Regions from separate parts of the Nonomuraea sp. NPDC005650 genome, predicted to be linked through region 1. Evidence: riboswitches for the same ligand, from Rfam matches in the RefSeq annotation. Region 1 holds a riboswitch; the other holds the start of a gene.
The links. A riboswitch is a leader RNA that binds a small molecule or an ion and turns the genes downstream of it on or off. The one in region 1 is predicted to bind thiamine pyrophosphate.
Positions count from the first base shown of each region.

Region 1 (5,586 bases):
GGGCCAGGCGGTCGGGCAGCGTACGGACTCGATGATGCTGCTGCACATCTCCGACAGCGGCGACAAGCCGACGCTGGTCAGCCTGCCGCGCGACCTGGCCGTCGACATCCCGGGCAGGAAGCGCGACAAGCTCAACGCCGCCTACAACGGCGGGCCGCAGCTCCTGGTCAAGACCGTTGAGACGGTCACGGGCGTGCACGTCGACCACTACATGGAGATCGGGTTCGCCGGGTTCGTCGACATCGTCGACGCCATCGGCGGCGTCGAGATCAACGTGCGGGCCGCCGTCGACGACCCCAAGGCCGGGCTCAAGCTGAAGAAGGGCACCCAGGTGCTCACCGGCGCCCAGGCCCTGGGATACGTGCGGACCCGAAAGGGCGGCGCGCTGCCCGACTTCGAGCGGACCAAGCGGCAGCGGCAGTTCCTGGGCGCGGTCGTGAAGAAGGCGGCCAGCCCCGGAGTGCTGATCAACCCGTTCACCTCGATCCCGCTGGCGATGAGCGCCACCGACGCGGTCGCGGTCGACGGGGGCACGGGCGCGTTCAGTCTGCTGTCGCTGGGGCTGGCGATGGGCGACAGCCCCGTGACGACGGTGGTCCCGTTCGGCGGCACCGAGCGGCTCGCGGACGGCGGCGAGGCGATCAAGTCGGACCGGCCCAAGGCGCTGGCCCTCTTCAACGCGCTGAAGGAGGACAAGCCGGTGCCCAAGGACGTCCTCGACACCGGCAACAACTAGCGCTGCTCAGCCGGAGCCGGCGGTCGTCGCGGCGACGGTCGATGCGGTGATCGCCGCGATCATGGCCCCGTTGATGGCGGCGATGGTCTGCGCGACCGCGTCGGCCGTCCAGGCGCCCTCCGCGATCTCCTTGACGCGCTGCCTGCTCGCCTCGGGGAAGGCCTTGCGGTCGAGCTTGGCCGCGTGCGCGATGGCGATCAGGACGGCCGTGCGGGCGTCGGGGTCGGCGCCCGCCAGCGCGCTGATCACCCGGTCCCTGACCTCGGCCTCCACGTCGGGGTTCGCCTCGGGCCAGCGCGTGGTGGGGAAGATGCCCAGCACCTTGCCGCGCTGCTCGGTCAGCACGCCCGACTCCGCCAGCCTGGTGAGCAGGCGCGTGCGAAGCTTGCCCGACTGCAGCCGCTGGACCCACCAGGCGGGCTTGCGCTCCTTGCCCTCCCCGGCGATGCGGGCCAGCGTGGCGTCCAGCTCAGGATCGCCGAGCGGGGACGGGTCCTTGACCGTCACCTTCTTGTCCGACAGCTCCACCCGGTCGTTGACGGCCAGCTCGGCGAGGATCGCGCCGGCGAGGGCGGGGTCGAGCTGGGTCCCGGAGACGAGCTGCGTGCCCTTCTCGTCGTTGTAGGCGAGCAGGAGCAGTTCCTCGGCGATCGTCACAGTCATGCTTCGACACTAACCTCCCAGCCATGACCATCTCGGAGAAGTTGCACGCCATCGGCCGCCCGCTGCTCCGGGCGCAGCTCGACCATCCCACCGTGGCCGGCATCGCACGTGGCGACCTGCCCGAGCCGGTGTTCAGGTCGTGGCTGGAGCAGGACTACCTGTTCCTGCTCGACTACGTACGGGTGTTCGCGCGGCTGGCCTGGCAGGCGCCCGCCGGGCATCTGGGTGACCTGGTGGACCTGGCGCACACCACGTACCACGACGAGCTGAGCCTGCACAGGTCGCTGTCGGCGGGGTTCGGCGCCGATCTGGAGGGGGCGGTGAAGGGGCCGGCGTGCGCGGCGTACACGACGTTCCTGCTGGAGTCGGCGGCGTCCTATGGGGAGGGGCTGGCCGCGCTCTATCCCTGCATGTGGGGATATTCGAGTCTTGGGCGGATATTGGCGGAGAATCCGCCTGTTGAGCCGAGATATCGGGCTTGGGTGGACACGTACGCCGATCCCGGGTTCGCGGCGCTCACCGAGCGGATCGCGCAGATGATCGACGAGGCCGGTCCGGATCCGGCGCGGGCCGAGGCGCTGTTCGCCGAGGGGATGGCGCACGAGCTGGCCTTCTGGAGCGTGCCGTAGCCGTCCACAGGCTGTGGATGGTCGGGGCGCGCACGTACCCTGGTGGCATGCCGGAACTACCCGAAGTGGAGTCGCTCACCCACTTCCTGCGCGAGCGGGCCGTGGGCCGCACGGTGCTGGGGGTCGACGTGGTGGCCATCCAGGCGCTCAAGACGTTCGACCCGCCCGTGACCGCGCTCGGCGGGCTGACCATCACCGGCGTGGCGAGGCACGGAAAGTTCCTCGACCTCGACTGCGACGGCCTCCACCTGGTCATCCACCTGGCCCGCGCGGGGTGGCTGCGCTGGCGCGACGACCTGTCGGGGGCCAAGCCCGTGCGACCGGGCAAGGGCCCGCTCGCCGTACGCGTCCGGCTGGCGCCCGACGAGGAGGGACTGGCGCCCGGGTTCGAGCTGACGGAGGCGGGGACGCAGAAGCGCCTGGCCGCCTATGTCACGAAAAATCCGGACGAGATCCCCGGCGTCGCCGCCCTCGGCCCCGACCCCCTCGACGAGTCCTTCACCGTCGACGCGCTCAAAGGCATCCTGGGCGGCAGCCGCACCCAGATCAAGGGGCTGCTGCGCGACCAGAAGATCATCGCCGGCATCGGCAACGCGTACTCGGACGAGGTGCTCCACGCGGCGAAGATGTCCCCGTTCAAGATCGCGGCCACGCTGACGGACGCGCAGATCGCCGACCTGCACGAGGCCATCGTCACCACCCTGGGGGAGGCCGTGGAGCGGGCGCACGGGCTGGCGGCCAAGGACCTCAAGGCGGAGAAGAAGTCGGGACTGCGGGTCCACAACCGCGCCGGGCAGCCGTGCGACGTCTGCGGCGACACGATCCGGGAGGTGTCCTTCGCGGACTCCTCGCTGCAGTACTGCCCCACCTGCCAGACCGGCGGCAAGCCCCTCGCCGACCGCCGCCTGTCCCGCCTTCTCAAATGAACTGCGAGGGCCCTTTGGACCCGCTCGACGACTACGACGTGCGGCAGTGGGACACCCGCGAGGACTGCGAGGTGCGCCAGATCCTCGACCGCATCGCGGACAAGTGGTCGCTGCTCGTGATCGCCCTGCTCGACTGCCAGAGCCTGCGCTTCACCCAGCTCCGCCGCGAGATCGACGGCGTCAGCCAGCGCATGCTCAGCGTGACCCTGCGCCAGCTCGAACGCGACGGCCTCGTCAGCCGCACGGTCCACCCCGTCGTGCCGCCCAGGGTGGACTACGCGCTCACGCCGCTCGGCCGCACGCTGCACGAGACCATCAAGTCGCTGGTCACCTGGACGGAGGCGCACCAGGAGGAGATCGCCGAGGCGCGTGCGGCCTACGACGCCAGGCGCGAGATGATGGAGTCATGACCGTTCCTGAGATCGAGGCCAGTGCCGTTCCCGCAGACGCTTACCTGCTCGACGTCCGTGAGCAGGACGAATGGGTCGCGGGGCACGCCCCTGAGGCCGTGCACATCCCCATGACGCAGATTCAAGGGCGGGTCGAGGAGGTGCCCGGCGACCGCACGGTCTACGTCGTCTGCCGGGTGGGCGGCCGGTCCCTGCAGGTCGCGGCCTGGCTCAACCAGCTCGGGCGCGACGCCGTCAACGTCGGCGGCGGCATGCAGTCGTGGGAGTTCGCGCGCCTTCCGATGGTCAGCGAGACCGGGCAGCAGCCGTTCGTGGCGTGAAACCTTGGTGAAGGCCCCACTGTGGCGGTTTCGCCGCCACTAAGGCATGATGAGGGCGCCAACTGCAGATTGTCGCGGGAGCTCGGGGTTTCGCCGGGCTGAGAGGGCAGCCATAGATCCGCTGCCGACCGCCTGAACCTGTCCGGGTAATGCCGGCGTAGGGAGTGCGCGATGACGCATGTCGTCGACGAAGTTCCGCTGACTCTTGAAGGCAGGCCGCCGAAGACCCTGGGCGTGCTCGACCAGGGCGCGCTCTGGGCGAACCTCGGAGTCAGCCTCCTGGGCTTCTCCGGGGCGTCCCTCCTGCTCAACCCCTTGGGCAACGCTCCCCTCAGCCTGGCCGCCGCGCTCCTGGCGACCGTGGTCGGCAGCCTGATCGGCACCGCCATGGTGGGCCTGTCCGCCGTGCCCGGCACCCAGACGGGGCAGCCCGCGATGGTGCTGCTGCGGGGCCTGTTCGGGGCAAAGATCTCGTACGTCCCCACGGTGCTGAACATCGTCCAGATGCTCGGCTGGGCCGCGTTCGAGCTGTGGGTGATCGCCAAGGCGGCCAGCGCGATCTTCGGCGCCGTGCCGTACCAGGTGTGGGTGGTCGCGGCGGGGGTGCTGACCACGGCGCTCACGATCTGGCCGCTCGGGTCCATCAGGCTGCTGCGGCGGTACGTCACCATCGGCGTGGTCGTGTCGATGGTGTGGTTCGCCTGGCACTTCCTGACCAGCGCGCCCGCGCACACCGGCGGGTCCTGGACGGCGTTCGCCCCGGCCGTGGACTACGTGATCGCGCTGTCGGTGTCGTGGGTGCCGATGGCGGCCGACTTCGCCCGGCACTCCAGGTCGAGCAGGGCCGCGTTCACCGGCGTGGTCGGCGGCTACACGCTGGCCCAGGTGGCCTGCCTGGGCCTGGGCGTGTTCGCGGTGGCCCTGGCGGGGGCGGACAACGTGGCGGCCGATCCGACGTCGGTGTTCGGCCCGTTCGTGGCGGTGCCGCTGGGCGCGCTGTTCTTCGCGATCCTGGTGCTGCGCGAGACGGACCAGTCGTTCGCCAACGTCTACTCCACCACGGTCTCGCTGCAGAACCTGATGCCGCGGGTGGACCGGCGCGTCTTCTCCGTCGCCATCGGCGTGCTGAGCGTCGCGATCGCCCTGGTCGTGGACGTCAACTCCTACGGGGCGTTCCTGGGCGTGATCGGGGCGATCTTCGTGCCGATGTTCGCGGTGCTGGCCGTGGACTACTTCGTGCTGGGCGGCTCGCGCGGCTGGAACACCGCGGAGGACGCGCCCTCACGCTGGTCGAGGCTGGTGCCGTGGGCCCTCGGCTTCGTGGCGTACTGGCTGGCGACCGCCACGCCCCCGGACACGGCGTGGGGGGCCTTCTGGCAGTCGGCCCGCGAGGCCATCGGCTTCACCCGGCAGCCGTGGATGAACGGGGCGCTCGGTGCGGCCATCGTCGCCGCGCTGGTCACCCTGCTGATCGGCTGGTCGACGCGCGCTTTTCGACGTTGAGCAGGTGCTGCTTGGCCGTCGCGCCGCCCGCGTAGTCGCCGAGCGCGCCGTCCTCGCGCACCACCCGGTGGCACGGCACGATCACGCACACCGGGTTGGAGGCCAGCGCGTTGCCGATCGCCCGCAGCGCGCGCGGCCGGCCGATGCTCGCGCCGATCGCCTCCAGCGTCGTGGTGGTGCCGTAGGGGACCGCGATCGTCTTCTGCAGCACCGTACGGGCGAAAGACGTCGCCAGCGCGAGGTCGACGGGCGTGCTGAACGCGCGCAGGCGGCCGGAGAAGTAGGCGTCCAACTCTCTGCGCACCGGGTCGAGCCGGCGCGGGTCCGGCCCGATGAACGAGCCCACATGCCTCGTGACCAGCTCGAACACGGCGTTTTCCGGCTCGAAGCTGCACGCCG
Region 1 is NZ_JBEXCR010000022.1:135,981-141,566, reverse strand. Features, by position in the region: gene ABZS69_RS34925 (LCP family protein) at 1-736, shown strand, start outside; gene ABZS69_RS34920 (GPP34 family phosphoprotein) at 743-1,399, opposite strand; gene ABZS69_RS34915 (TenA family protein) at 1,423-2,028, shown strand; gene ABZS69_RS34910 (DNA-formamidopyrimidine glycosylase family protein) at 2,076-2,954, shown strand; gene ABZS69_RS34905 (helix-turn-helix domain-containing protein) at 2,951-3,364, shown strand; gene ABZS69_RS34900 (rhodanese-like domain-containing protein) at 3,361-3,684, shown strand; TPP riboswitch at 3,749-3,866, shown strand; gene ABZS69_RS34895 (cytosine permease) at 3,856-5,187, shown strand; gene ABZS69_RS34890 (methylated-DNA--[protein]-cysteine S-methyltransferase) at 5,144-5,586, opposite strand, start outside.

Region 2 (5,586 bases), on a different contig from region 1:
GGCGGCCGGGCTTGGTGGGCGTGGGCCAGATGGGGCCGCAGCAGAAGTAGTCGACGCCCGGCTCCGCTGCCGCGGCGGAAGCCTCGGCCACGGAGTGGGTGGACCGTCCGATGACGATGTCGTCGCCGAGTATCTCTCGCGCGACCGTCACAGGAAGGTCGTCCTGCCCCAGGTGGAGCACGTCAGGGCGGGCGGCGAAGGCGAGGTCCGCCCGGTCGTTGACGGCCAGGAGTTTGCCGTGCCGGTCGCAGGCGTCGCGGAAGATTTCGAGGAGCGCGAGTTCGTCGCGAGCCTCCAGACCCTTCTCCCGCAGCTGGATGATGTCCACGCCGCCGGCCAGCACCGAGTCGAGGAACTCCGCGAGGTCGCCGCGGTCGCGGCGGCCGTCGGTGCAGAGATAGAGGCGGGCCTCAGAAACCGAGGGCTTGGGCACGCCGCTTGACCTCAGTGTGACGGCCGGCCTTGATCGCGTCGATGGGCGATCCGGGCAGGGACTCGTCGGGGGTGAAGAGCCAGCGCAGCGACTCGACATCGTCGTAGCCGGCGTCCAGCAGCACGGTCAGTGTGCCGGGTAGGCCCTTCCTCACATCCTTTCCATCGAGGAACACCGCGGGCACCTGCGGCCCGCCGCTCCCCCGGCGAACGCCGAGCAGCTTGTGGTCCTTGAGGAGTTGCTTGGCCCGCCCAATCGAAAGGTCGAGGCGCGAGGCCACTTCGGGGAGAGTGAGCCACTCGTCTACGAGCTGGTCGGTCTCCCGGTCGATCTGTGCAACAGAAAGCGTCACGAAACCACAACTACCACATGCCGTCCTTGCTCAAACAACACAATCCCGTAGGGAGACTTCTGGATCTACCAGGCGTTCCGCGTCAAGACGGTGTCCGGCGTCGATGATCCTACGCCCCTGTACGAGGTCCCGCGGCCGGTCCACGGCCAGCACCGCGGCGAGGACGTCGTCGGCCGTGAGCCAGACGGCCGACCACTTGCCCTCGGGCTCGCCGCGATAGATCAGCCGTTCCCCTGCCAAATGATGACCCGCATATTGCACCATATGTCCGAACTGCTCCGACCAGAAGTACGGAACGGGATCGTACGCGACGTCCTCGCCCAGCAGGCTCGCGGCGGCCACCTCGGGGGCGTTGAGCGCGGTGTCCCAGTGCTCGACCCTGAGCCTGGTCTGCCAGCGGCGCGACCACCAGGCGGCGCAGTCGCCGACGGCGACCGTGTTCGGGAGGGAGGCGCGCAGGTGCTCGTCCACGACGACGCCGTTGTGCAGGTCGATGTCGGCGCCGGTGAGCCATTCGACGGCCGGGCGCACGCCGATGCCCGTGACCACCACGTGGGCGTCCACGAACTCGCCGCCCACCAGCCGCACGCCGCCCTCGTCCACGGAGTCGACCATGGTGTCGAGCCGCAGGTCGATGCCGTCGTACCAGCGCTCGGTGCGGGCCCCGATCTCGGCGCCGACGGCCATGGCGAGCGGCGCCGGGCCGGCCTCGATCACGGTCACCGCGCACCCGGCGCGGCGGGCGGCGGTGGCCACCTCAGCGCCGATCCAGCCGGCGCCGATGACCGCGACGCGGGCGCCGGGGACGAGCATGGCCCTGAGCTCGTGGGCGTCGTCGAGCGTGCGCAGCACGTGCTGCGGGCCGTCGCCGGGCAGCCTGATCGGCTCGGCGCCGGTGGCGATGACCAGCCCGTCGTAGCCGATCTCGCCCTCGGTCGTCTCCACGACCCCCTCGCGCAGCGCCTTGGCGCTGACCCCGGGCTGGAAGTCCACGTCGATCGCGGCCAGGTCGGTGTCGACGAAGCTGGTGTCGGCGTCGCCGAACAGCACGGCCTTGGACAGGGGCGGACGGTCGTAGGGGCGATGCCGCTCCTCGCCGATCAGCGTGACCCTCCCCCCGAACCCCCGCGTGCGCAACGCCTCCACGGTGCGCACTCCGGCCAGGCCAGCTCCCACCACCACGACTCGGTTCACGTTCATGACCCTAACGTGGGGCGGTGTCGGGGCGTCGCAGCGAGGCCGTAGGCTGGAGGACGTAAGACGCGCGGGAGTCCGGCCGTGACCGGGCTGAGAGGAAGGCTGCCTTCGGGCCTTCGACCGCAAGACACCTGATCCGGATCATGCCGGCGAAGGGAGCGCGGATGGATGTGATCGTGGGCGGCGGGGTCGTCGGGCTCTCCGCGGCCTGGCGGCTGGCCCGCGCGGGGCGGCCCGTCACCCTGGTCGACCCGGCCCCCGCCTCTGGGGCCTCACACGCGGCGGCGGGGATGCTGGCGCCGATCAGCGAGGTGACCTACACCGAGGCGCCGCTGTTGCGGCTCGGGGTGGCGTCGCTGCGCCGCTGGCCCGCCTTCGCCGCCGAGCTGGCCGCCGACGCGGGGCTGGCCGGCCCCGAGGCCCTGGACCTGCGCTCCGAGGGGACGCTCGACGTGGCGTTCGGGGCGGACGACCTGGCCGCGCTGGACGAGCTGGCCGCGTACCTGGACAAGCTGGAGCTGCCCGTCGAGCGGCTGACCGGCCGCGAGTGCCGCCGCCTTGAACCCATGCTGGCCCCCTCGGTGCGGGGCGGGCTGCTGGCCCCCGGCGACTCCTGGGTGGACCCGCGCCGCGTGACGGCGGCGCTGCTCGCCGCGCTCGACCGGCAGGGAGTCCCGCTGGTACGGGCCCGCGTGCGCGAGCTGCTGCGCGACGGCGCCCGGGTCACGGGCGTACGCCTGGAGCCGCCCGGCGGCGACGGCCGGCCGGCCGAGCTGCCGGCGGAGCGGGTGGTCCTGGCGGCCGGGGCGTGGAGCGCCGGGCTGGCCGAGCTGCCGGTGCGGCCGGTGAAGGGGCAGATCATGCGGTTGCGTTCGCCGCAGCCGCTGCTCACGCGATGCGTGCGCGGCACCGTGCACGGCACGCCGGTCTATCTCGTCCCCCGGGGCGACGGCGAGCTGGTGGTCGGGGCGACGCAGGAGGAGATGGGCTTCGACACCAGGGTGACCGCGGGCGGGCTCTACGAGCTGCTGCGGGACGCCAGGGAGCTGGTGCCGGGCGTCACCGAGCTGGAGGTCGCCGACGTGGTGGCCGGGCTGCGTCCGGGCACGCCGGACAACCTGCCGCTCATCGGCCCGAGCCGCACCCCGGGGCTGACGCTGGCCACCGGTCACCACCGGGGCGGCGTGCTCCTGGCGCCGCTCACGGCGGACATCCTGCTGGGCGAAGAGGGCGAGCTGGCGGCGTTGTGCGCCCCTGGGAGATTTCGGGAAATTTCATGATTGTGACGATCAACGGGGCCTCGCACGAGGTGACCGACGGCATGACCGTGGCGCAGGCCGTACGCACATTGACCACGGCCACCACCGGAGTGGCCGTGGCCGTGAACGACGAGGTGGTCACGCGGAGCTCGTGGGAGACGACGGCGCTCAGCGACCGTGACCGGGTGGAGGTTCTGACGGCGGTGCAAGGTGGATGAACTGATCATCGCCGGGGAGAAGTTCTCCTCCCGGCTCATCATGGGGACCGGCGGCGCACCCTCGCTCGACGTGCTCGACCAGGCGCTGGCCGCGTCCGGCACCGAGCTGACCACGGTGGCCATGCGGCGGCTCGACCCGACCGCCCCCGGGTCCGTCCTGGACGTGCTGCGCGAGCGGGACATCAAGGTGCTCCCCAACACGGCGGGCTGCTTCACCGCGGGCGAGGCCGTGCTGACGGCGCGGCTGGCCAGGGAGGCGCTCGGCACGAACTGGGTCAAGCTGGAGGTCATCGCCGACGAGCGGACGCTGCTGCCCGACCCGATCGAGACGTTCGACGCCGCGGAGCGGCTGGTGGCCGACGGGTTCGTGGTGCTGCCGTACATCGGGGACGACCCCGCGCTGGCGCGGCGGCTGGAGCAGGCGGGCTGCGCGGCCGTCATGCCGCTGGGCGCGCCGATCGGCTCGGGCCTCGGCATCCGCAACCCGCACAACATCGAGCTGATCGTGGAGGCCGCGTCCGTGCCGGTGGTGCTCGACGCGGGCATCGGCACGGCCAGCGACGCCGCGCTGGCGATGGAGCTGGGCTGCGACGCCGTGCTGCTGGCCACCGCGGTCACCAGGGCGCGGCGGCCCGATCTCATGGCGGCCGCCATGAAGGGGGCCGTGGCGGCGGGACGGCTGGCGCGGCTGGCCGGCCGCATCCCGCGCAGGCGCTACGCCGAGGCCTCCTCGCCGATGACGCCGTGACCTGAGTGGTGTGCGGGGAGCTGGGACGTTCCAACGGGAACGTCTCAGCATCGGTTTCGGGCGGTGGGGCCCTCCCAGTGGCAAAACGCCCGTAAACTCAGCGGGGTGGATACGACGACTGCGGACCCCCTGGTCGGGCGGCTCCTCGATGGGCGCTACCGCATCGAGAGCCGGATCGCCCGGGGCGGTATGGCGACCGTCTACCTCGCGCTGGACGTCCGCCTGGACCGGACGGTGGCGCTGAAGGTCATGCACCCCTCGCTGGCCGAGGACCCGGCGTTCGTGCGCAGGTTCATCGGCGAGGCCAAGTCGGTTGCCCGCCTCTCACACCCCAACGTGGTGCACGTCTTCGACCAGGGCACCGACAACGACGTCGTGTACCTGTCGATGGAGTACGTGCCCGGCAAGACGCTGCGCGACATCCTGCGCGAGCGCGGCAGGCTGCCCGCCCGCGAGGCGCTCGAGATCATGATCCCGGTGCTCGCCGCCCTCGGCGCGGCCCACCAGGCGGGCATGGTCCACCGCGACGTGAAGCCGGAAAACGTCCTGATGACCGACGACGGCCGGGTCAAGGTCGTCGACTTCGGCCTGGCCCGGGCCATCGAGGCCACCAACCAGACCCGCACCGGCGTGATGATCGGCACCATCGGCTACATGGCGCCCGAGCAGGTCACCACCGGCGCCGCCGACGTGCGCAGCGACGTCTACGCCGCGGGCATCATGCTGTTCGAGCTGGTCACCGGCCAGCAGCCGTACGACGGCGCGACGCCGATGTCGGTGGCCTACCGGCACGTCCACGACACCGTGCCCGCGCCGTCCTCGGTCGTCCCCGACGCGCCGCCGCTGATCGACACGCTGGTGGCCCAGGCGACGGCCCGCGAGCCGGACCAGCGCCCCGCCGACGCCACCGCGATGCTCGTGGCCGCCGTCGACGCGCACCGGATGCTGCCGCGCCTGACCAACCCGCCGGGCTCCCACCCGCAGGGCCCCGCGGCCCCGCACGCCCGGACGCAGGTCTTCAACGCCTCCGGCGCCGCCTCGATGCCTCAGGCCGCCCCCGCCCACACCTTGATCCAGCCGCGCACGGAGGCGCCGGCGTCGCGGCGGCGGCCGGGGTTCAAGCCGAACTGGTTCCTGGTGGCGCTCGCCGGGGTGATGGTGGTCGCGGTCGGGCTGACCGGCTGGTACTTCGCGCAGCCCGAGATGGTCTCCGTGCCCAGCCTGGTCGGCAAGAACATGGCGCTGGCCAAGCAGAGCGCCGCCGCGGCCGGCCTCAAGGTGCAGGAGGCCGACGGCATCAACGACGAGAAGGTGGCCGCGGGCCTCATCATCCGCACCGACCCGGCGGCCGACACCGAGGTGGAGAAGGGCACCACGAT
Region 2 is NZ_JBEXCR010000001.1:550,821-556,406, forward strand. Features, by position in the region: gene thiE (thiamine phosphate synthase) at 1-433, opposite strand, end outside; gene ABZS69_RS02505 (Rv2175c family DNA-binding protein) at 411-785, opposite strand; gene ABZS69_RS02510 (FAD-dependent oxidoreductase) at 816-1,985, opposite strand; TPP riboswitch at 2,040-2,157, shown strand; gene thiO (glycine oxidase ThiO) at 2,147-3,262, shown strand; gene thiS (sulfur carrier protein ThiS) at 3,259-3,459, shown strand; gene ABZS69_RS02525 (thiazole synthase) at 3,452-4,207, shown strand; gene pknB (Stk1 family PASTA domain-containing Ser/Thr kinase) at 4,313-5,586, shown strand, end outside.
Region 2: it holds a riboswitch for thiamine pyrophosphate, as region 1 does, so the genes downstream of both, thiO (glycine oxidase ThiO) here and ABZS69_RS34895 (cytosine permease) in region 1, are expected to answer to the same signal.